Regions from separate parts of the Alcanivorax sediminis genome, predicted to be linked through region 2. Evidence: predicted binding sites of a transcription regulator. Region 2 holds the regulator's gene; the other holds the start of a gene.

Region 1 (11,872 bases), 2.4 Mb from region 2:
AGGCAGGGCAGGGCGGAGGGTGACGGAGCACATGGTCCTTGTTCCTTGAGAGTAGCCCAGCATAAGGCAACTGAGGCACAGGGAACCAGTGGAATATGAAGCGGGCGAGGAATGAGTTTTCAACGACGAAAACATTCCAGATGGCGAGTTTTGAATTATGGAAGCTGCCGAAGCCGGCCAGGGGGCCGTTGGTGTATCGCCGGTGGCAGTTATCTGAACCCCACGGCATACTGAACTTATCAAAAAGGAGGGATGTAATGCCGCAACAGGATCCGGTCAGGGGGCTGGTGCTTTCCGGGGGTGGAGCCCGTGGGGCTTATCAGGTTGGTGTGCTGTCGGCCATTGCCGAGTTACTGGATCGCGGTACTCCCAACCCTTTTCCAATTATCTGTGGTACCTCTGCAGGCGCTATCAATGCGGCGGCCCTGTCTGCCAATGCAGGGAATTATCGCACTGCGGTGCGCGGGCTGGAGCGTGTGTGGTCCAACCTGACTGCGGAGCAGGTATACCGGACAGATCTTTATGCCTGCCTCAAGGGGATTGTGCGTTGGCTGTTCTCCGGTTTCACCACAGGGCGTACCCCGGATCGCAGTGCCTTGCTGGACAATCTTCCCTTGCAGCGCCTGCTGACACTGGTGGTCAATTTTCAGCGCATTCAACAGAATATTGAGCTGGGCCACCTTCGCGCGCTGTCCATTACCGCATCCAACTATGCGACCGGTGAATCGGAAAGTTTCTTTCAGGGGGCCCCGGATCTGGCGGATTGGGTGCGTGCTCGGCGCAAGGGCAAGCGTTCCCGGATTGGCGTAGAGCATCTGTTGGCCTCGGCAGCCATTCCGATCCTGTTCCCTGCCGGTAAAGTCGATGGCGGCTACTACGGTGATGGCGCCTTGCGCCAGCTGGCGCCACTCAGCCCTGCGGTGCACCTTGGTGCTTCAAGGCTGCTGGTGATTGGTGTCTCTGGTAACGCTTCAGCGACCCGGCAAAGGGTGCTCGCTGGCTACCCTTCAATGGCTCAGGTGCTGGGTCATGTACTCAACAGCGTTTTTGTCGATACCCTTGAAGGGGATGTGGAGCGTTTGGAACGTATCAATCATACCCTCTCCGCTCTGGGAGAGCGGGCGCGACGAAAGCATGGCATCAGCCTGAGAGAGGTGGATGTGCTGAAGATCTATCCTTCGCGTCCGATTGATGAGATTGCTGCGGAGCACCTGAAGGAGCTGCCGCGTACCTTGCGTTTCTTCCTGCGCGGTTCCGGTGCTACCCGTTCGCCGGGCGCCAGTGCCATGAGTTACCTGCTTTTTGAGCCCGGGTTTACCCGCGCCCTGATCGAGATGGGGTACAAGGACGCCATGGGGCGCAAGGATGAAATCCATGCGTTCTTCAGCCCTGAGCCCCTACTGGCCAGGGGGAGGGCAGGCGCGGAAAGTGATGATCAGCTCGATGCTCCGCCAAGATCCGCATAACGGTGCTTGCGGCGAAAATGGCTGACAAAGCTGGTGGGGTAGTCAGTGATGATGCTGTCCACTTTCAGCCGCGTCAGTCGATCCGCTTCGGTCAGGTCGTTGACTGTCCAGACAGAGACTCTTAGCCCACGCTTGTTGGCCCGACGCATCAGTGACGGGCTCACCAGTGAAAAATGGGCAATTAGCCAGGTGCATCCCAGCGCCTGAGCCCGTCGAGTGGGTTGCAGGTAGCGATACTGACATACATAGCCCCGTTCGATGTCCGGTGCCATGGTGCCCATCATGCGCAGGAAGCCGGTGTGGCTGGACGTGACCACCACACGAGACTGGAGCTGTTGCTCGTGAATCATATGTGTGAGGTGGTGGGCCAGTTGGTGGAGAATAATCCTGTCGGCGCCTTTGACCTCAAACTGAAAGCGCATTTCAGGCCCGCACAGATCCACCACTTCCTGTAGTGAGGGAATACCGGTAGGGCTATGCCAGCCTGGTGTGTTGCGACGGGCATCCATGACCCCCAGTTGCGCCCGGGTGTATTGCCGCACACTGCCTTTCATGCCCGTGGTACGGGTGATGTCGCTATCGTGCAGGACAATCAGCTGGCCATCTGACGACAAACGAACATCCAGCTCCATTTCCGTCACCCCGGCTTCGATCGCCACCTGAAAACTGGCCAGCGTGTTCTCCGGCGCTTCGCCACGGGCGCCACGATGTCCCACCAGCGCTGGGGCTGAGGGGGTGAGGGGGATGGCTGTAACGGGTTGAGTCATCGCAATATTCATACGAGTAATTCTTTGCCAGAAAGATGACAGCGCTGTGACCCACAGGCAATAGGGGAGGTGTCATTTTTATGACTTGTTGCACTTGTAACCTGCCTGTCATGGCTTCGGGGCTTGGTCAGCAGGGTCGAATACGAGCAGGAGGTTTGGGTGTCGGTGCTATTGCGTTATGTGCAGTGCCTCCTGGTGGGGTGGCTGCCAGACTATCAGGGCACGACCCGTGGTGTGTCGCTGCAGCGTCTGGCGGTGCTGCTGTTGTTCTGGCCCTTGTTTCTACTCGTGCAGGGTATTAATGGAATTGGGTTGTTGCTGGATCATGTTCTGTTTCCTGATTTCCGCCGGGTGCAGATTCGTGAGCCTCTGTTTGTGGTAGGCGTGCCCCGTAGCGGCACCACCTTTCTGCATCGACTGCTGGCGCTCGATGAGCGCTTTACTACCACGGCGCTCTGGGAGCTGCTGTTTGCGCCTTCCATTACCCAGCGCTATTTCTGGACTGCGTTGGCCTGCCTGGATCAGAAGATTGGCCGCCCGTTGGGCAGGCTGTTGTCATGGAGCGAACGCCGCTTGCTGGGTGGGCTGGATGGTATCCACAAGACCGGCCTGCTTGACCCGGAAGAAGATTATCTCGGGTTGATTCCCGTATGGGGCTGTTTCCTGTTGGTGCTGGTGGTGCCGGCTCCAGCGCTGTGGCGCCTGACGTTTCTGGACCGTGATGGCAGTGACAGAGAAAAAGCCCGATTGATGAAGGCTTACCGTCGATTCGTGCAACGCCATCTGTATTTTCATGGCCAGCACAAGCAGCTGCTCTCGAAGAACCCGTCGTTCACGCCCTGGTTGCAGACGCTTTCACATACCTTTCCCGATGCGCGCTTTATCGGCTGCCTGCGTAACCCCAGTCAATCGGTGCCTTCACAGATCAACTCGATCCTGATCGGTGCGCAGATCTTTGATGGGCGGGACACCACCGCCTACTGGCGTCAGGGTTTCCTCGCCATGCTGGATTACTACTATCGGCATCTTCTTTCTGCTCTGGTCGCAATGCAGCCTGAGCGCCAGGCCATTTCGGTGATGGAGGTGCTGGCAGTAGAGCCTGCGGAGACGGTGCTGAGGTTTTATCAGCAGTTTGGCTGGGAGGCGGATTCGGCTTTCCGGGAGCGGTTGGAAATGCAGGACCGCCAGGCCAGGCAGTACCAGAGCGGGCATCGCTATTCCCTTGAAAACCTAGGGGTGGATGCCGACACACTGAACGAGACGTTCGGGTGGGTCTACGACCGCTTTGATTTCCCCCGCCCACGGGACAGTGTGGCCTGAGCGGCTGTTACATTCTGTCGCACATTCAATTCTGGCCACCCAGGAAGTGTCACAATTTGGACATCCTGCGCGTTGATACTCGCCCCATGGATACCAAAACGCTTCGTGTACTGTTTGTGGTGGATGCGATCAAGGGCCGGAATGGCGTCGGTGCCTATTTCCAGGATCTGGTCTCGCATCTGGAAAGTCAGGTGGAACGGGTTGAACTGGTCCAGCCGTGTCTGCAGGATCCACACCCTTGCCAGGGGGCTTCCATGCCGATTCCAGGCGATCCTACCCAGCGACTGTTCTTTCCAAAAGTCAGAGAGCTCAGTGCGCTGGTCTGGGAGATGAAGCCCCATGTGATCGTGATCCCGGGGCCGGGCATTTTCTCCATGATTGGCTACTGGATCGCCAGGAAATGGGGTATCCCGGTGTGTGTGACATTCCAGACCGACTATAACCGGCTGGTAGAGCTTTACTGGGGCAGACGGCTGGCAAAATGGGCGGGGGGCTTCCTTAACTGGGTGAACCGTACCCTGTTCCAGGGCAGTGAAACTGCCGCCACCATCTGCGAATCCATGATTGCCCAGGCTCGGGCTGCGGGCGCCCGTAATCCTCAGCTGGTAGGCACCCCGCTGGCGCGGGAGTTTGTACAGACTCCGGTCGCGCCGCTGGCAGAAAACGTTTCACGGGTCTGCTATGTGGGACGTTTGGCTGCAGAAAAGAACATCGAATCCTTTCTGGAGCTGGCCGCAACTCGTCCGGACTTGCAGTTCGAAATTGCCGGTGATGGCCCCTTGCGTGGCAAGGTAGAGGAGGCATGCAAACGCCACGGGAATCTGACCTTGCTGGGCTGGTGCAGTCGTCAGCAGGTTGTAGAGCTGATTGATCGCAGTGAGGTGCTGGTGTTGCCGTCAGCTGTGGAGGCTTTTGGTACCGTGGCTCTCGAAGCCATGGCAAGGCAGCGCCTGGTCATCACTACACCTGCCTGTGGCATCAACGAGTGGCCCGGGCTAGCCAGAGGGCTGTGGGTCATGGAACAGGGCGAGAGCCTGGCTGCGACCCTGGACCGGCTCATCGCTCTGGCGGCACCGCAACGATTTGCCAAGGCGGTGGACGCCCGTGAGGCTGCACTGACTATGAATAGCGATGCCATTGGTCACTGGGGGGCGGTGTTGGCCCATTGTGCTGCCATGAAGCCCATGGGGGCGAATCTGCCGTCACCCACCCTGGCGCTGCTGCGTCGCCTGAGCAGTCATCATGTCTGAACTGGTGGTTCGCAAGCCCGGTGCTCTGCAGGCACTGGTCAGCATTCATGATGTGATGCCGGACACTCGACCACAGGTGACGGGCATGCTGGAAAGGCTGTCGTTGCCTGCAGAGGTGGTGACCCTGCTGGTGGTGCCGGGCAAGCACTGGTCCAGTGATGATCTGGACTGGCTGCGCCGTTTGCAGCAGGCCGGGCACCCGCTGGCTGGGCATGGGTGGTCTCATCGTTGCCAACCGCCTGTCACGCTCTATCACCAGTTGCACAGCGCCTTGCTGTCCCGTCAGGTGGCTGAACACCTGTCTTTTACTGGTGCGGGAATTGTTCAGCTTGTGCAGCGGTCTCACCGCTGGTTTGACGAGCAAGGGCTGGCTGTGTCCTCTCTTTACGTCCCTCCCGCCTGGGCGCTGGGCAAGGTGAGCAAGGCTCAGTGTGCTGAACTTCCCTTTGAGCAGGTTGAAGTGCTGGGCGGGTTGCTGAATACCCGAAATGGGGCGCTGACCCGTCTGCCGCTGGTGGGTTTCGAAGCCGACACGGTCATACGGGCGCTGTTCCTGGCCGTGTTCAATCGGATGAATGTGAACCGTGCGCGCAAGCAGAGCTTGCCCCTGAGGATTGGCCTGCATCCGTTCGACTTCTCCTGGCGACTATCCAGCCAGATTGATGAACTGCTGAAGCAGGTTGACGTTTTTCGACGTTACGATGGCGTCATGAATGCGGCTGCGGGGGTGGCTGTGTGATTCGAATGCTCAGCCTTCGGCCACACGAAGTTCCTTTTGACCCGGTCTAAAAACAAGAAAGATGTTTACTTGAGCTGCCCGGAGACCAATTTGCAGGGCCGTCTGGTCGATGATGTCATTCTGAGATAATTCCGAACATTCATTCTCTTCTGTGGACGCGCTACTTTTGCCGCGGTGTCACCCATCACCATAACAATAATGCGGAAAGGGATTATGAAGCGTCATGTTGGGATTACTCTGCTGGCCTTTGCCGGGGTCGTCATCTCGGGTCAGGTGCTGGCGAAAAAGGATTACGAGGATTACAGCCGCAGTGAGCTGCGAGCGATGGCAGAACAAAGCCGCAAGTCTGTTGAGGAAACGGATGGTTGGCAGACCGACAAGGTCGCGGTAGATGAAGGCGCCATCAAGGGTGCCTGGAGTCCGGTGCCATTCCAGCCCCGTTATTTTGATTACCCTCCGGAGAAGCTCAAGGCCAAATGGGGCGAGTTGACCCGGGCGATTCGGGTTCCCTTTCCCTCGGCTGACTATCTGCAAGAGCGCATTGAGCGATTCCCATTGCTCAAAGAAGAGTTGGGGCCGGACTTCGATGGAGACTACGAAGCCCTGTCGCAACAGATCCTGCATACCTGGCGATTGTTTTTCCGGGGAGATTTCCGGGATGCCAAGGACTACGGTGCTCAATTGGGTGCCTTTGGCAAACTCCCCGCCTACCTGGCACAGAGTATCCAGGCGCTTTACCTCACTGAGAGCCGTGAGAAGAAACTGGATATGCTTCAGGACGTGGCTAACCAGATTGCTGACTATGTGGATGTCCTCAAGGAGATGAAGGAGGAACCCAGGTTCAAGGAAGACTATATGGTGTTGCGCCTTGGGTATGCCTTTGCCATCGGTCGTCTGGCAGAGGAGGCCACACCGTTGGAGGCGCTGAGAAAGAACTACTTGTTCAAGGTCAGCAATGCGCTGGACGATGCGGTGGACATTGATCCCGATCATCCCGTGGCGCTGGCCATGCAGGCAGCCAAGGATGCGAACATTATTCGTGTGGTGGGCAAGTTGCTCGGACGTCTGACTTTCGGGGCGAGACTAAGCCGGGTGGAAGATGGCTTTGCGGCTTCCTTCCAGCAGGTGGACGATCTGGCCATTGTCCACTATGAGTATGCCAATTCATTGATTTACGTGAACCGTAACCGTGATATCTATCGGGCCTTTGATCAGTTCAACACTGCCATTGGTATTCACCCCAAGTCGGCCATGGAAGCGCTGGACTCCATGTATGCGGCCAAGCGTTTCAAGGAGATTCAGGATTATTACCTGAACTACAAGCAGAGCTTCCGCTCTTTTGAGCGTGAGCGTCGTGAGTACATGGAGGTCAAAGATGAAAACCTCTACAACGTTCTCAAGCCGCCCTTCCTGGTGAGCGAATACATCAAGCGCAAGGAAGAGGGGCATGAGTTCAGCATGGTGGATTGATGATAGAACCGCTTCACGCGAATCGCATCTTGCAGCGCACGTAAAAAAGCCCGCCCGGGTTACCGGGCGGGCTTTTTCGTATCAGGCTTCATGCCTCTGACGTCAGGCAGCCTTACTGCTGCTGTGCCGGTGCCGTGCACTGGAAATCGGCACTAATGGTCCAGCCGATGCAGTCGCCGTCCTGGGTTTCAGTCTTGCAGGACTGACTGGGTTTGCCGGCAGGAATGGCGCCATTGTAACCCCAGCGCTGGCACTGGCCGGAAGCGGCCTGCAGGCCTTGCTGCCAATCTACTTTCGGGCTTTGCATCAGGCTGTAGTCATAGGCCATGACCACGGTGCCCTGGGACTGGTCTCCACCGGCGACGCGGACGGTGGACGGGGTGGCGCAGGCGGTCATCAGGGCCGCACTAGCAACGAGTAGCAACGTAGAACGCATGGTTCTGGCTCCGGTTGGTTTATCGGTATGAGTTACCGGGATCAATCCCGGTAGCGTTTGGTCAGGTCCCGGTAGGCGTCTACGCGACGGTCGCGAAGGTAGGGCCAGATGCGGCGCACGGATTCACTGCGGTCCATGTCCACATCGGCAAGCAATACCTGTTCACTATCGCTGTCAGCCTGGGCAAGGAACTCACCCTGAGGGCCACAGACAAAGCTGTTACCCCAGAACAGGATACCGCTTTCATCGGCAGGGCTCTGTTCGAAACCTGTACGGTTGGCGACCAGAACCGGTAACCCATTGGCCACCGCATGGGCGCGCTGGATGGTGATCCAGGCGTCCAGCTGGCGCTGTTGCTCGCTCTGGTCATCACTGGGGTCCCAGCCAATTGCTGTGGGGTAGAGCAGCAAGTCTGCCCCTGCGAGGGCCATCAGGCGAGCGGCTTCCGGGTACCATTGATCCCAGCATACCAGCAGCCCGAGTTTTCCCACGCTGGTGGGGATTGGGCTGAAGCCGCTGCGGCCGTCATTGAAATCCGCATCGCCGGGTGTGAAGTAAAACTTCTCATAGAACCCTGGATCATCCGGAATATGCATCTTGCGGTAGATGCCGGCCAGACTGCCGTCCTTTTCCAGCACCACTGCTGTGTTGTGATACAAGCCCGTGGCGCGTTTTTCGAACAGGCTGCCGACAATCACAATGCCCAGCTCTTTGGCCAACGCACCCAGTCGCTCGGTGCTTGGGCCGGGAATGCTCTCGGCCAGATCAAACACCGAAGTGTCTTCGGTCTGGCAAAAATACAGGCTGCGATGCAGTTCTTGCAGCAGCACCAGTTCAGCGCCTTTATCGGCAGCCTGGCGCACCAGGGACAGGGAGTGATCCAGGTTGGCGGCAAGATCCGCACTGTTGGACTGCTGGATAACGGCAACTCGCATTGGCGATCCTTCCTGAAGGAATTGTGGCAGGGCGCCTAGAGTGCGCCCTGGGGCAGCTGCATGGTGACACAATGCAGGCTGCCATGTTGTTCGATCAATACCCGGCAATTCACCGGTGTCACTGTGCGCTCCCCGGATACCGCCTTTAACGCATCAATGGCGGCCTGGTCCGTCTCGCAGCCGTACACGGGCAGCAGAATCTTCTCATTGGTAATGAGGAAGTTGGCATAGGTGGCAGGGAGGCGTTCACCCTCGCGGCTGTACTGCGGGGTGGGCAGCGGTAGCGGCACCAGTGTCAGGTGGTGGGTGTGGGCAAGCACCTGAAGTTCTTGCTCCATACGTTGAAGCGACGGGTAATGACTGTCGCTGCTATCCAGGCATTGCACATAGGCTATGGTACGGGCATCCACAAAGCGGGCCAGGGTGTCCACGTGGGCATCGGTATCATCGCCCTCGAGTTCACCGTGATCCAGCCACCAGATCTCTTTCACGCCGAGCTGCTCCTTGAGCAGATCACTGAGTTCCTGTTCGGAAAGGGACGGGTTGCGATTGGGATTACGCAGGCAGTGACGAGTGGTCAGCAGGTGGCCGAGACCATCAGTATCCACTGCCCCCCCTTCCAGAACCAGGTCATGGGTCTGTAAAGGGAGAGACCAGGGTAGAGAGGCATTCAGGGCATTGTCCCTGTCGGCGTCGAATTTGCCGCCCCAGCCGGTAAAGGTGTAATTGAGCAGCTCGACAGCGTTGTTTTGCTCTACCGCCAGTGGGCCGAAGTCCCGTGCCCAGGTGTCGTTATAGTCTGCAACTTCCAGGCGCAGTCGTTCAGCAGGGATGCCGCGTTGGGCGACCAGTCGCTGAATACGATTTTGCAGAGTGTCATTACGGCAGACCAACAGAACATGCTCGTGGTCCAGCAGTGCAGCAAGAAGATCCAGGTAGCATTGTTCGGCTTCGGCGAGGTGGTCAGCCCAGTCTGTATCCGGGTCTGGCCAAGCCAGTAGCACCCCCCATTGGGGGTGCCATTCAGGAAGAAATCGGCGCATGGGCGGGCGGTTCCATCAGGGCAGTCACATGCGCGCGAGTGTGCTACTGACTGGCGCCCCAGTCAATATAGAAACCACCGCCTTCTTCGGCCTCGCTGCTTGCATCCTCGGCTGCCTTTGAGGTGGCTTCAGCAGCGTCTTTAACTTCTTCTTCTGCCTCATCCATTGCCTCTTCGGCGGCGGCTTTGCTGTCCGCTGCGGCTTCTTCAGCTGAGGCTTTTGCTGCCTCTTCCTTTGCCTTGGCAATGGTGGCTTCGGCTTCGGCCTTGGCGGCAGCTTCTTCCGGAGTTTCTTCCCCTGCAATGATGATACGGCCGGTGATCGGGTCGAAGCGGAATTCGCTGTCATCGGCGGGTGCGGCAGGCTCCGCCGGGGCAGGGGCCGGGGCCGCTACAGGTTCCGGAGCCGGCTGGGGAGCGGGCTCTGGCTCCGGTTCCGGTTCCGGAGCTGGCTCTGGCGCGGGGGGTTCTTCTGCTGCTGTTGATGTAGTTGTGGTTTCTTCGGGCGCAGCTTCTTCAGCGACAGGTTCAGCCGGGGCCGCTTCTGCGGCGGGCTCAGGTGCAGGCTCCGCTTCCACGGAGCTTTCTGCGGCTGCAGCCTCTTCGGCGGGTAAGAAACGACCGCTAATGGGGTCAAAGGCCATATCGCCCTGAGCGGCGGGCGCACTGTCGGTCTGTGACGCGGCTTCACTCGGAGCGGATTGTGTGCTGGCCTCCTCTTTGGTTTCGATCGGGGGCAGGGCTTCAGTACCGGAAATCACATTGGGGGCCTGCTGGACCGGACGATCGACCACAGTATGCAAACTGACACCATTCTCGAAATAAACGGTGAAACCGTTGTAGTTCCAGCGGGTAATTGCAGGGGAGCCGACCGGGCCGCGGGTAGAGCTGGGCGCGCCAAATTGACTACGGACCTGTGATTCTGTCAGGCCCCGTTGGGGGACCTCAGCCGACAGGGCTGCAGCGGGCATCACCAGCGCTGCAAGGGCCAGCAGCGGCATTATTCTCGTTTTCATTCTTTCCCCCGGTGATAGGTATTTTCTTTCGATATTAGAAAGTTAGGCTCACTTATTCAACCATTTTGCCAGAAGGCGGACGCAGACCGGGTTCACAAAGACGAATGCGCTAGCCATTCTGGCCTGCAAGCCACTGTCAGGGCGTAGTATTTGTGTCGGGATTCGGGTTAAATGCGCTCCATGTTCAGACCTCTATCTCTATACATCGGACTGCGCTATACCGGCGCCAAAGCCCGAAACAACTTCATTTCGGTGATTACACTGATCTCCGCCCTTGGCCTGATGCTGGGGGTGGCGGTACTGATCACCGTGCTGTCCGTCATGAATGGTTTCGATCGGGAGTTGCAGACGCGCATTCTCGGTATGGTGACCCACCTGACAGTCCATGGCCGGGAGCCGGTGCAGGACTGGTCTGCGCTTGCCCAGCGGCTGGATCACCATGATGAGATCAAAGCCATCTCTCCTTTTGTCCAGTTGGAAGGCATGCTGACCCATCGTGGCGAGGTGGCCGGTGCCCTGATTCACGGCATTGACCCGGCAGCGGAACGCAAGGTTTCCATTGTGGGTGACTACATGGACCAGGGCGAGTTGGAGTCGCTGCTGCCCGGTGAGTTTGGCATGGTCATTGGCTATGGTCTTGCCCGTCGCCTGGGGCTGGAGATGGGCGACAAGGTGACACTGGTGCTGCCTGAGGCCACGATTTCACCGGCTGGCGTGATGCCGCGTTTCAAGCGCTTCACCATTACCGGGATTTTTCGTGTACGTGCTGAAGTGGATTCCCTTTATGCCTATGTAAACGTGGATGATGCCGCCAAGCTGGCGCGTCAGTCTGGCAGCGTCCAGGGTCTGCGTCTGCGTCTGGACGATCTGTTCTCCGCACCGTCAGTGGGCTGGAAACTGCAGCGTGAGCTTGGGCCTGGCTATTACACCAGCGACTGGACCCGCACCCATGGCAACCTGTTCCAGGCAATCAAGATGGAAAAGACCATGATGACGCTGCTGCTCAGTTTTATCGTGGCGGTGGCTGCTTTCAATATTATTTCCAGTCAGGTGATGCTGGTGACGGAGAAGCGCGGCAATATTGCCGTGCTGCGTACTCTTGGCGCTTCGCCGGGTGCAATCATGCGTATTTTCATGGTGCAGGGCACCTTGATCGGCGTGGTGGGCACCCTGTCGGGGACCCTGCTTGGCGTGTTGCTGGCCACCAATGTCAGTAATCTGGCCGAATGGATAGAGAAGACCTTCAATACTCGTTTGTTCGATGCCTACTTCGTCAATTATCTACCGTCGGAATTGCAGTGGGGCGATGTCACGACCATCGTTTCCATCGCGCTCTTCATCAGCTTTGCGGCGACCCTTTATCCTTCCTGGCGTGCCAGCCGGGTGCAGCCTGCGGAGGCCCTGCGTTATGAGTAATGCCGTCGAGCCGGT
Region 2 (11,872 bases):
TATTCAGACGCTGCGGGCATCTGACCGGGCTCCACTTGCCCTGACTGCCGCCATGGGCCATAGTCCTGCCGCCTGCGTTTTCTGATCTGTAGAGACATTCATGCTGCCTGCCCCCCTGCATCCTGACAGCCACTGGCGCCCGCTGGAACAGCTGGTGATGCCTGTGCAGATCCGCGACTGGATGGCTGACCCCGATTCCCTGACCCTGCGTCTGAAGCGTCATGGCCAGTTTCGGGTCATTCCGGGCTTTCACGCCATGGCCGTGCCCGCCCTTGAGGAAAGGCTGCTTCTGGGGCTACCGGACCGCCAGGCTGCACTGATCCGCGAAGTCACCCTGATGCTGGATGATACGCCCGTGGTCGCTGCCCGCAGTATCCTGCCCATCACCAGCCTGCGCGGCGCCAATCGCTCCCTGGGCCACATGGGCAGTCGCTCCCTGGGGCTGGAGCTCTACAAACGGCCGCTTTGCCAGCGTGATCAGGTCTGGGCCCGGCTGGCATCCCCTGGTCACGGCCACCCGGTGTGCTGGGGCCGCCAGTCACGCTTTATCAAACGCGGCGCGCCATTGCTGGTGGCGGAGTATTTCCTGCCGGCGTTGTGGGAGAAGGTAGGAACGGAGGTGCAAGCGACAAGCTTCAAGCTGCAAGGCGCGGACCACGCATCTGCCTGATCAGCATTACCGATGATGGCGAGTAACGAGTTTCGAGTTGCGAAAGGCAACAACCCCGCAAGCGGGCCGGGGTTTTGATTTTCGAAACTCGCTTCTCGTAACTCGAAACTGTCTCCTTGCAACTTGCATCTTGTCACTTGAAACTTATCCCCGCCCTGACAACCGGATGTCCCATGTTTGCCTTCGTTGAACGCCGCTATCCTGCCCTATGGCCATACCTGCAATTGATGCGCCTGGATCGCCCCATTGGCACCTTGCTGCTGCTGTGGCCAACTCTCTGGGCGGTGTGGATTGCCGGGGAGGGCGCGCCAAGCCTGAAGACCATCGTCATTTTCTTTCTCGGTGTTGTGATCATGCGCGCCGCCGGTTGCGTCATTAATGATTTTGCCGACCGGGATTTTGACGGCGGCGTCGAGCGCACCAAGGGGCGGCCGTTGGCCACCGAGGCGATCAGCAGCAAAAAAGCACTGGCCCTGTTTGCCGGGCTGGGCCTGCTGGCCTTTGTGCTGGTGCTGTTCCTGAATGAGCTGACCTTCTGGCTGTCATTCGGCGGTTTGGGTCTGGCGGTGCTTTACCCGTTCACCAAACGCTTCACTTTCATGCCGCAGCTGTTTTTGGGTGCTGCGTTCAGCTGGGCCATTCCCATGGCCTTTGCTGCGGAAACCGGCGAAGTACCGGAAATCGCCTGGCTACTGTATGTGGCCAATGTGGTGTGGACTGTCGCCTATGACACCCAGTACGCCATGTGCGACCGGGAGGATGATCTGAAGATGGGCATCAAGAGTACCGCCATCCTGTTTGGCGATGCCGACCGGCTGATGATCGGGGTGTTGCAGGGACTCACGTTGCTGGCACTGATCATGGTCGGTCAGCGGCTGGAGTTTACCTGGCCCTGGTATGCCGGCATCGCCGCCATGTCGCTGACCTTTATTTATCAGCATACCCTGATCCGTTACCGGGAACGCTGGCCCAGTTTCCACGCTTTCCTGAACAATCACTGGAGCGGGGCGTGCGTGTTTGTGGGGTTGTATTTCCAGTACTTTTGAGTAGCAAGCTTCAAGCAACAAGCTACAAGCTACAAGCTACAACGCGGGTCAGGGTTTCAGGTTCTGCCATGCCGTACCCGCGATTAATGGCTGATCAAACCTTACGGCTTCAAGTCCAGCCCACTGCTTACCCACTCGGACCTGGAAACGCGGCCCCCGAAGTCTTCGGGTGGCTCCGCAATCGATCCGCGTTGTAGCTTGCAGCTTGAAGCTTGTCACTACTCTTGCATTTCCCCCAAATCCAGCCCAACTTGTCATACTGATGTCATAAAAGAGCAATCTAATAGGGTCAAATCACAGACAGGCAAGGAAAGGTACGCCATGTCCCGAAACCGCATATTGATTGTTGATGACGAGCCCGCTATCCGCGAGATGGTCGCCGTCGCCCTGGAATTGGCCGACTTTGACGTTCTGGAAGCCGAAAACGCCCAGCGCGGCCACGAGATCATCGTGGACGAACGCCCGGATCTGGTTTTGCTGGACTGGATGTTGCCCTCCGTCACCGGCATCGAGCTGGCCCGCCGCCTCAAGCGCGACGAGACCACCAACGAAATCCCCATCATCATGCTCACCGCCAAGAGCGAAGAAGATAACAAGGTGCAGGGGCTGGACGTGGGTGCGGACGACTATATCACCAAGCCTTTTTCTACCCGCGAACTGATCTCCCGTATCAAGGCAGTGCTGCGCCGCGTTTCCAGCGCTGCGGCCGAAAAAGCCATCGAGGTAGAAGGGCTGTGCCTCGACCCCGTGAGCCACCGCATTAGCGCCAATGACGAGCCTGTCGACATGGGGCCCACCGAATACCGCCTGCTGGAATTCTTCATGAGCCATCAGGAGCGCGCCTATTCCCGCACCCAGCTGCTGGACCAGGTCTGGGGTGCCAATGTGTATGTGGAAGACCGCACCATCGACGTCCATATCCGCCGCCTGCGCAAGGCCCTGGCCCCCTTTGGTTTTGATCGTTTTATCCAGACAGTACGTGGCACCGGGTACCGTTTTTCAGTGAAGGCGGCCAAGGCGTCCTGAAGTGGAAAATGTGATAGGGTGCAGCTTGTTCGCCGTACCCCGATGATTCCCGAAAAGGGCAACTCGACAGCATGAAAGCCAGTCTGGCCAAAGAAGTTAACCGCATTGCCGGCCTTATCACACTGGCCGCCGTTGCGGCCCTTGCCGTCGGCCATATCTGGCCGTTGCTGGCGGGCCTGGTGGGTTATATTTTCTGGAGTACCCGCCAGCTGTTCGCCCTGTATAGCTGGCTAGTGCGCGATGACCACACCGAGCCACCGGACAGTATCGGCCTGTGGGGGGAGTTCTACACTCGCCTGGAACATCTCTTTCAGAAGGAACGCCGCGCGCAGGAAACCCTTCAGGGCATCATTCATCGAGCCCAGCAATCGGTTAATGCCCTGGAAGACGTGGTCATCCTGATTGATCAACACGGCTATCTCGAGTACTGGAACCTTTCTGCCGAACGCTACATGGGCTTCAATGCAGGCCAGGATCTGGGCCAACCACTGACGAACCTGGTCCGCCACCCGCGTTTCACTGATTACCTGCACGAAGGTGATTTCAAGGAACCGCTGGAAATCCCCTCTCCGGTAGATGACAACCGTATTCTGCAATTCCGGGTCACGGAATTTGGCGTAGGCGAACAACTCATCATGGCCCGGGATGTGACCCGTCTGCATCACCTCGAACAGATGCGAAAAGATTTCGTCGCCAATGTAAGTCACGAACTGAAAACCCCGCTCACGGTGCTGAAGGGTTATCTGGAAACATTGCTGGATACCGTTCCCGAAGAGCAGGCGCGTTTACGCCGGGCGCTGTCCCAGATGGAAAGCCAGTCCAATCGGATGGAAGCCCTGGTGACCGACCTGTTGCTACTGTCCCGACTGGAAAACACCGATGCCGACAATGACCGCCAGGCCGTGGCCGTGCATGGCATGCTCAACCGCATGCGGGAAAATGCGCTGGCCATCAGTGCAGACAAACAGCACGTCATCGAACTGGAGGTACCCGATGATGCTCGCCTGGTCGCCAACCCTGCAGAACTGGAAAGTGCATTCGGCAACCTGATTACCAATGCCGTCAAGTACACTCCCGCCAACGGCCACATCAGGATCAACTGGTGGCAGGATGACAAGGGCGCACATCTGTCGGTGACAGACAATGGTCTGGGTATAGACCCGGCCCACATCCCCCGTCTCACTGAACGCTTTTACCGACCCGATAACAGCCGCGTCACCCAGACCGGCGGCACCGGTCTTGGATTGGCCATCGTCAAGCACGTCATGATTCGCCACGGTGGGCGACTCGAAATCAAGAGCCAGCTGGGACAGGGCAGCACCTTTACCTGCCACTTCCCCATTGATCGACTGGTCAACAAGCCCACGGCGGTGGCGGGATAACACGCCCTGTACGCAGGATGCCTTTCTCCTGCGAGCATCAGTGTTAGCGCCACAATCAATACGATTCCAAGCAACGAGTTGCGAGTTGCGAGTTGCGAGTTGCGAAAATCAAAATCGGGTTTGCCTTTCGAAACTCGTCACTCGACACTCGCTTTCTGCGCTGTCTAATCGCATCAATGGCAGAGAAATCCATGAAAAAAATCTGTGTGTATTGCGGTTCCAGTTCCGGCAAGGGGGATGCCTATCTTGCCGCTGCAGATAAGCTGGCTGACGCGCTGGTATCGCGCGGCCTGGAGCTGGTCTATGGCGGCGCCAGCATCGGCATCATGGGGGCGCTGGCCAGCGCCGTGATGGAGCGCGGAGGGAGCGTGATTGGCATCATGCCGCAGGCACTGATGCGCCGGGAAATCGGCAACGATCACCTGACCGAGTTGCAGGTGGTTGATTCAATGCATGAACGCAAGGCCGCCATGGCAGATCAGTCCGATGGATTTATTGCCTTGCCCGGCGGCATGGGCACTTTCGAGGAACTGTTCGAGATTCTCACCTGGGCTCAGCTGGGCTTTCATAACAAGCCTGTCGGCCTTTTGAACATTGATGGCTATTACGATCACCTGATCCAGTTTCTGGATCATACGGTAGAGCAAGGACTACTGCGCCAGCAGCATCGTGACTTGCTGCGGGTTCAGCAGGACCCCGAAACATTGCTCGACAACTTCCTTAGCGAACCCGCGCCTTTACTGGACATCTGGATCGAGCGCACGAGCCAGTTGTGAGCAGGACGCTGCACGCGAGACAATCGCGAGTTTCGAGTTTCGAGTTTCGAGTTTCGAGTTTCGAGTTTCGAGTTTCGAGTTTCGAAGAGCAAAACCCGGTCCGGCTATAACCGAAAGGGTTTCCTCTTGATCTTTTGCCTTTCCAAACTTGAAACTCGTACCTCACAACCCGCGCCTTATCTTACGCTAACCCTTCAAGGTGTCGTGCCACTCTTTCAATGCCTGGAGTTGTTTGGCAATCATTTCACGGGTTTTCTCATCAGTGAGATTACCGCTTTCATCGCACTTCTGATGCGCTGCCGACACAAACACTTCCGGCTTGTTGAGCGGATGTACATCCAGATACACCAGTACCTGACGCAGGTGATACTGGCTTCGGCTGGTTCCCATCCCGCCCATGGACGCTCCCATGATCGCAGCCGGCTTGCCGGCAAAGATACTGCCCTCGACCCGGGATAACCAATCAATGGCATTCTTCAACACACCTGGAATGGAATAATTGTATTCCGGGGTAGCGAATAGCAAAGCATCCGCCTTGATGATTTTCTGTGCCAGATGAGCAACCGCAGCAGGCTTGTTGTTACCATCTTCATCGCCGTTATAAAGCGGCACTGCTGAAATGTCGGCCTGTTCAACCCTTACTCCTTCCGGGGCCAGTTCTTTCGCCGCGCGAATCAGTCCTGAATTGAACGATGCCTGTCTGAGAGACCCTGAAAACGCTAACACATTCATGCAATCACTCCTGCACCTGGGGTTATCGGTTCTTTCGTTTGCCACGGTACGCCCGTTAGCGCATGAGATGAACACCTCATTTCAGAAATCAATCCAACGTTGCGCCGCCTACCGACGTAGCCAACACTTTTTGCAAATCCCCTGGCATTTTTTACGTCCTGGCGCTGACACTGCCGGGCAACCATGTTTATCTTGTAAAGACTGGGCGAGGGGCCTTTTTCGGGTCACGGCTTTTCACTATGACAAGACAATAAAGGAAATCAGTTCATGGATCTGTTACGCATTCTTATTGCCATCCTCCTGCCACCGTTGGGCGTTTTTCTACAGGAAGGGCTGGGCAAGCATTTCTGGATTAACATCGTTTTAACCCTGTTCGGCTACCTGCCTGGCATTGTGCACGCCGTGTGGGTGATTGCCTCTCGCTAACCGTAACGCCCCGGATCAACCGGGGCGTTACTTTCTCTTTAGAGTAGTGACGGTTCTGCCGTCAGTGTCCCGTTGCGATAATCACTCAGGGCCTGATTGATCTCATCCTGGGTGTTCATCACAAAGGGGCCGTATTGCGCTATGGGTTCGCCCAGAGGCTTACCCGCCAGCAACAGCAACCGTGCACCGTCTTTGCCAGCCTGCACGGTGACGGCTTCACCGTCAGTGAGTGTCGCCAGATGGTCACAGGACACCGTTTCACCCGCCACCTGCATCGCGCCTTCAAACACGTACAGGAAACTGCCATAGCCTTTCTTGATCGGCACCGTGAGACTCTCCTGCGGGCGCAACACCACATCCAGATAGAGCGGATCGGTGGCACCGCCTTTAACCGGTGCGGTGAGCACGCCGTTGTCCAGGGTGACTTCACCCGCGATGGCTTTCACCTGGCCACCCGTGGGTAAATCCTGGCGCGGCATTTCCGTGTCCACGATGTCGCGGTAGCCGGCGGGCTTCAGTTTTTCCGCTGCCGGCAGATTGATCCACAATTGAAAACCACGCAGCAAACCATCCTGCTGTTGTGGCATTTCTTCATGAATAATTCCGCGGCCTGCGGTCATCCACTGTACGCCACCCTGCTTGAGATCCCCTTCGTTTCCAAGGTGATCACGATGGCGCATATGGCCTTCCACCAGATAGGTCACGGTTTCGAAGCCACGGTGCGGGTGCGGCGGAAATCCGGCAATGTAATCGTCCGGATTGTCCGAAGAGAAAGCATCCAGCATCAGGAACGGATCCAGGCGCACCATTGGGTTATAACCCAGCGCGCGCTTAAGGCGAACGCCAGCACCGTCGGATGTATCCAGGGCCCGAATTGTGTTGAGAATTGTGCGTTCCATGGGAACCTCCTGATAATTCGTTTCGAGAAGCGAGTATCAAGTTGCGAAAATCAAAAGAGAACTACGTCTTTGCCTTTCGCTTCTCGTAACTCGCAGCTCGCAACTCGTTACTGGTTGATAATTTCTCGCTCCCCCAACCGCTCACGGCCATGGGGAGTATGCCAATCCAGCTCCGGGCCGATGGAAATAATTCCGTGGGGGTTTACCGTCGGGTGGCTGCAGAAATAGTGGTGGCGGATATGGGCCATATTCACCGTTTCTGCCACCCCGGGCAGCTGGTAAATCTCTTTCAGGAACCCTTGCAGGTTCGGGTAATCACTGATGCGTTTGCGGTCACATTTAAAGTGCGTGACGTAAACCGGATCGAACCGCACCAGGGTAGTCCACAGACGAATGTCGGCCTCAGTCAATGTATTGCCGACCAGGTAGCGCTGCTCAGCCAGGCGTTGCTCAAGGGCTTCCAGGCGTTCGAACAAGGTAGTTACCGCTTCGTCATAGGCCGTCTGACTGGTCGCAAATCCGCTTTTGTACACACCGTTATTCACGTCGTGATAAACCGGCTCGTTGATCGCATCAATATCTGCCTGCAACCCTTGCGGGTAATAGTTACCCGGCAATGCCCCCAGATGATCGAAGCTGGCATTGAACATGCGGATGATGTCGGCAGACTCATTGCTGACAATGGTTTCACGCTGCTTGTCCCACAACACCGGCACGGTGACCCGACCGCTATAGCGATCATCCGCTTTCAGATACAGCTCATACAGTTTTTCAAAACCATAAAGCGCGTCACCCGTGGCGCCGTCAAAGTCATCACGCAATTCCCAACCGTTTTCCAGCATGTGCGGATGCACCACCGAGACACCAATATGCTCCTGCAAGCCTTTCAGGGCCCGCACAATCAAAGTGCGATGCGCCCAGGGGCAGGCGTAGGAGACATAAAGGTGATAGCGACCGCTTTCGGCTGCAAAGCCGGATTCACCGCTGGGCCCTGCCTCTCCGTCTGCGGTGATCCAGTGTCGGAACTGGCTTTCGGACCGCTTGAAACGACCACCCGTGCTCTTGGTGTCGTACCACTTGTCCTGCCATTTGCCATCTACCAACAGTCCCATGATGTCTCCTGATCAGTGTCCCGGATTTATTGCGTTAAACGTGCCTGTTGCCGCGTTTAACTAATCGCCGCCCTGGCTTCGTCCATGGCTTTTGCCTTCGTCTCATCACCCATGTTCAGCCCTTCGGCAAACACGAATTCCACGTCCGTAATGCCTACAAAACCAAAGAACAGCTTGATGTACGGGGTCACCGTATCATTCTCGGTGCCGGCGTAGAGGCCACCGCGAGCCGCCAGGATAGTGACAGGCTTGTTCTCAATCAGACCCTGAGGACCGTTTTCGGTATAGCGAAAGGTGATCCCTGCCCGTGCCACGTGGTCGATCCAGCTTTTCAGCTGGCTGGGAATGCCAAAGTTGTACATGGGCAACCCTACCACCACGTGATCAGCCGCCTTCAACTCCTCGATCAGCGTCATGGAGAAATCATCCACTTGCTGCTGCTCAGCAGTACGATTCTCCGCCGGCGTGAAGAAGGCTCCAACGCGGTCGCCGTCCAGGTGGGGGATCGGATTGGCAGCCAGATCCCGCTCCACGATGGTGGCGTCGGGATGTTCGGCTTTCAGAGACTCTACCTTGGCGTTCACCAGGGTGGAGGAGTTGCCGCCATCGCTGAAAACACTGCTCTTGATCACCAGAATATTCATGTCGTTCACTCCATCGCGCTCACCGACCACCTTGGCCGGGTGTATTTATTCGATGAAGCTATTGTGATTTCAGTTTAGGCGATATAAAACGGAGTAAATTTGCTTGTTTAGGTCAGGAATTTCGATATGTCAGCCAAAATCTCCCTGGATCAGTGGCAGGCTCTCATTGCCGTGGTCGACGAGGGCGGCTACGCCAACGCCGCTGAAGCACTGGACAAGAGCCAGTCCGCCATCAGCTATGCGGTGCAAAAAATTGAAACCGAACTGGGGGTCCGGGCGTTTGCCCTGGAGGGCCGCAAAGCCAAACTCACCGAAACCGGCCAGATGCTATACCGCCAGGCCAAGATTCTGGTGGAAGAGGCTGAGCGAATCGAAAGTACCGCTATCCAGTTGAGCCAGGGCTGGGAACCGGTGGTACGTGTGACCGCTGACGCCCTGTTTCCGCAACACTGCATGCTCACTGCGCTGGACGCTTTCGCCCGACAGAGCCCATTGACCCGTATTGAGTACACGGAAACGGTGCTCTCTGGCACTGATGAGGCCCTGTTACGTAAGGAAGCCGATGTGGTCGTCAATGCGCGGATTCCGCCCGGCTTCGTTGGTGAACCCCTGATGCGGGTTCGCTTTCTGGCCGTGGCGGCGGCTGATCACCCACTGAACCAGCGGGAAACGCTGACTCACGAGGACCTCCGCCAGCATCGCCAGATCGTCATCCGTGATTCTGGTACCCGCCGCATGGATGCCGGCTGGCTGGGCGCCGAGCAGCGCTGGACCGTGTCGCACTCGTCCACGCGCAATGCGGCCATTCTCCGCGGCCTGGGCTTTGCCTGGATGCCAGAATCAGACATCGGCACCAGTCTTGAGACCGGCGAATTGAAGGTGTTACCGCTGGCAGAGGGCTTCGAGCGTTTCGTGGATCTGCACCTGATCTATGCGGACGGCCAATACGCCGGGCAGGCTGCCCGTTATCTTGGGGAACAGATTCGTCTGGCTGTTGCCCAACCTTGTCCGGGCGTCACGGTTTAGTGACCCCCGCATCGGCACACTGAATAGCAAAGCACTTTGGAGAAGTTCATGCGTCCACTGATCCTGATGATTGCCAGCCTGCTGCTCAGCGCCTGCGTCAGCCCGGTGGTCATCGACCAGCAAAGCGGCACCAATCCGGGCAACTACCAGACCTACGCCTTCATCGACCAGAATCAGGACACCCCGCGGGCACTGGACGACCAGCGTGCCCGCAAGGCACTGGAAACCGCTCTTGCGGCCAAGGGGGTACAGCCCGCGGCGGCGGATCAGGCCGAGGTTCATGTGCGGCATTTTTTCAAACGCGAGCAGCGCTATGACGGCTCTGTCATGCAGTTTGGTTTTGGCTACGGCTTCGACCGTTTTGGCGTCGGCGCCAGTACGCCGGTGGAAGGGGAGATGACCGAGGAATACAAACTTGTTGTTCAATTCGTCGATCCCGCCAGCAATAATGTGGTGTGGCAGGCCACCAGCCGCGACCGCCTGCACGATGAAATGAGTAGCGAACGGCGTCAGGCCCACATCGACAAGGCCGTGAAGGACATGTTCGAACGTCTGAACTAAACGGCGCTCTTCACTTCACCCCACGACCCTCGCTCACCGGGATACCGCTTGGACGCTGTCATCATTGGGCCCCTGGCCTTGCCTGCCCCCGCCTTTGTCACCCTGATTGCCTTCTTTTCCGCCCTGCTGACTTACCAGTGGTGGCAAAAGCGGGTAGACGGCGAGCGCAGCGAAACAACCCTCTGGCTCACCGCTTTAAGCGGCCTGCTGGCTGCCCGACTGGCATTTCTGTGGCGTTATCAGGAACAGTATCCCAGTGTTGCCGACATGCTGGATGTCCGTGATGGCGGCTGGTGGTGGCCAGGCGCAGCGCTGGCGATCCCCGTGGCCGCGGTCTGTGTGTGGCGACAATCCGCCAACCGCAAAGGCCTGATGATCGCCCTGGGGGCCAGCGCAACCAGCGCCACCGTGGCACTGGTCACGCTGCTTGCCTTGCGCCCTGTGGCCTCACCCCTTCCCGACACAGTACTGACCACCCTGCAGGGTGAGCCTGTGGCACTGCACTCCGTTACCCAGGGTCATCTCACACTGATCAACCTCTGGGCCAGCTGGTGCCCACCCTGCCGCAGGGAGATGCCCGTGCTGCAGGCCGCCCAATCCACTTACCCGACGTTGCGGGTGCTGCTTGCCAACCAGGGTGAAAACAGCGCCACTGTGCAACGTTATCTCACGGAGCAAGGGCTACATTTCAATTTTATGTTTATGGACCCGCGCACCCAGCTCGGCCAGTATGCGGGCAACAGCGGCCTGCCTCTGACCTTGCTGGTGGATGCCGACGGAAATGAACTGGCTCGCCACTTTGGTCCCCTGTCCAATGCAAGCCTGCACCACTTTATCCATCCTTACCTGAGCGGAGAGATCCCATGAAGACTGCACGCCTGCTGCTGGCCCTGCTGATGTTGCCATTACTGGCACAGGCCAAGAGCGACCCGGCCATGGAAGAACTGCTGGGCAGGCTTGAATCCAGTCACTGGGTGGCCGAGGGCCCGAAAAAGCCGGAACGGGTGGCTTATGTGTTTACCGATATGGCCTGCGCCTATTGCGCGCGCCTGTGGGTCAACATGCAGCCCATGGTCAACGATCCCGACAACACCCTGGAGGTTCGTCACATCATTGTCGGCATGATCCACCCCAAGCGCAGCTTCACCCAGGGTGCTGCCGTACTCGGTGCACGTCACCCCGCCAACGCCCTGGCCCGTCATGAAAGCCAGTTTCAACAAGGGGGTATTCGCCCCGTGGAGCCCGTGCCTGCTGCCATCCGTAGCCAGATCCACAGTAATACCGGCCTGTTTATCCACCTCGGCCTGCAAGGCACCCCGACCCTGTTCTACCAGGGCCGCAACGGCAAATGGCACAGCGCCTCAGGAGTGATCGGGGAGCGGGATTTGCGGGAGAAGGTGTTTCGACTTCAGTGAACAGTTAACAGTGAATAGTGAACAGCCCGCGATAGCGGGCTTCTGTTTCCGCAACGCCTTGGACCGCGGCAATCGCACCACAACACTGCCAGCGTTAATTAACTGATCCGAACAAAAAAGGCCGCACCCAGATTCGGGCGCGGCCTCCTGGCCTTGA

What was found. Region 2 encodes PhoB, which activates phosphate uptake and scavenging genes when phosphate is short. Its sites were predicted from a motif close to TGTCATANNNNTGTCANA; they were not measured.
Region 1: the regulator PhoB is predicted to act here: its motif matches at 2,302-2,319, upstream of GFN93_RS13605 (glycerophosphodiester phosphodiesterase).

Annotation. Positions count from the first base shown of each region.
Region 1 is NZ_WIRE01000001.1:2,967,595-2,979,466, reverse strand. Features, by position in the region: gene GFN93_RS13615 (GNAT family N-acetyltransferase/peptidase C39 family protein) at 1-33, opposite strand, end outside; gene GFN93_RS13610 (patatin-like phospholipase family protein) at 258-1,466, shown strand; gene GFN93_RS13605 (glycerophosphodiester phosphodiesterase) at 1,436-2,245, opposite strand; gene GFN93_RS13600 (sulfotransferase) at 2,393-3,553, shown strand; gene GFN93_RS13595 (glycosyltransferase) at 3,640-4,803, shown strand; gene GFN93_RS13590 (polysaccharide deacetylase family protein) at 4,796-5,542, shown strand; gene GFN93_RS13585 (hypothetical protein) at 5,756-7,012, shown strand; gene yecR (YecR family lipoprotein) at 7,125-7,448, opposite strand; gene GFN93_RS13575 (carbon-nitrogen hydrolase) at 7,490-8,383, opposite strand; gene GFN93_RS13570 (agmatine deiminase family protein) at 8,419-9,426, opposite strand; gene GFN93_RS13565 (hypothetical protein) at 9,470-10,441, opposite strand; gene GFN93_RS13560 (lipoprotein-releasing ABC transporter permease subunit) at 10,622-11,857, shown strand; gene lolD (lipoprotein-releasing ABC transporter ATP-binding protein LolD) at 11,850-11,872, shown strand, end outside.
Region 2 is NZ_WIRE01000001.1:544,426-556,297, forward strand. Features, by position in the region: gene GFN93_RS02290 (chorismate--pyruvate lyase family protein) at 101-670, shown strand; gene ubiA (4-hydroxybenzoate octaprenyltransferase) at 844-1,716, shown strand; gene phoB (phosphate regulon transcriptional regulator PhoB) at 2,038-2,742, shown strand; gene phoR (phosphate regulon sensor histidine kinase PhoR) at 2,814-4,124, shown strand; gene GFN93_RS02310 (LOG family protein) at 4,316-4,900, shown strand; gene GFN93_RS02315 (NADPH-dependent FMN reductase) at 5,087-5,632, opposite strand; gene GFN93_RS02320 (YqaE/Pmp3 family membrane protein) at 5,900-6,058, shown strand; gene GFN93_RS02325 (pirin family protein) at 6,097-6,957, opposite strand; gene GFN93_RS02330 (glutathione S-transferase family protein) at 7,065-8,069, opposite strand; gene GFN93_RS02335 (FMN-dependent NADH-azoreductase) at 8,126-8,713, opposite strand; gene GFN93_RS02340 (LysR family transcriptional regulator) at 8,840-9,739, shown strand; gene GFN93_RS02345 (DUF4136 domain-containing protein) at 9,788-10,300, shown strand; gene GFN93_RS02350 (TlpA family protein disulfide reductase) at 10,349-11,167, shown strand; gene GFN93_RS02355 (thioredoxin fold domain-containing protein) at 11,164-11,715, shown strand.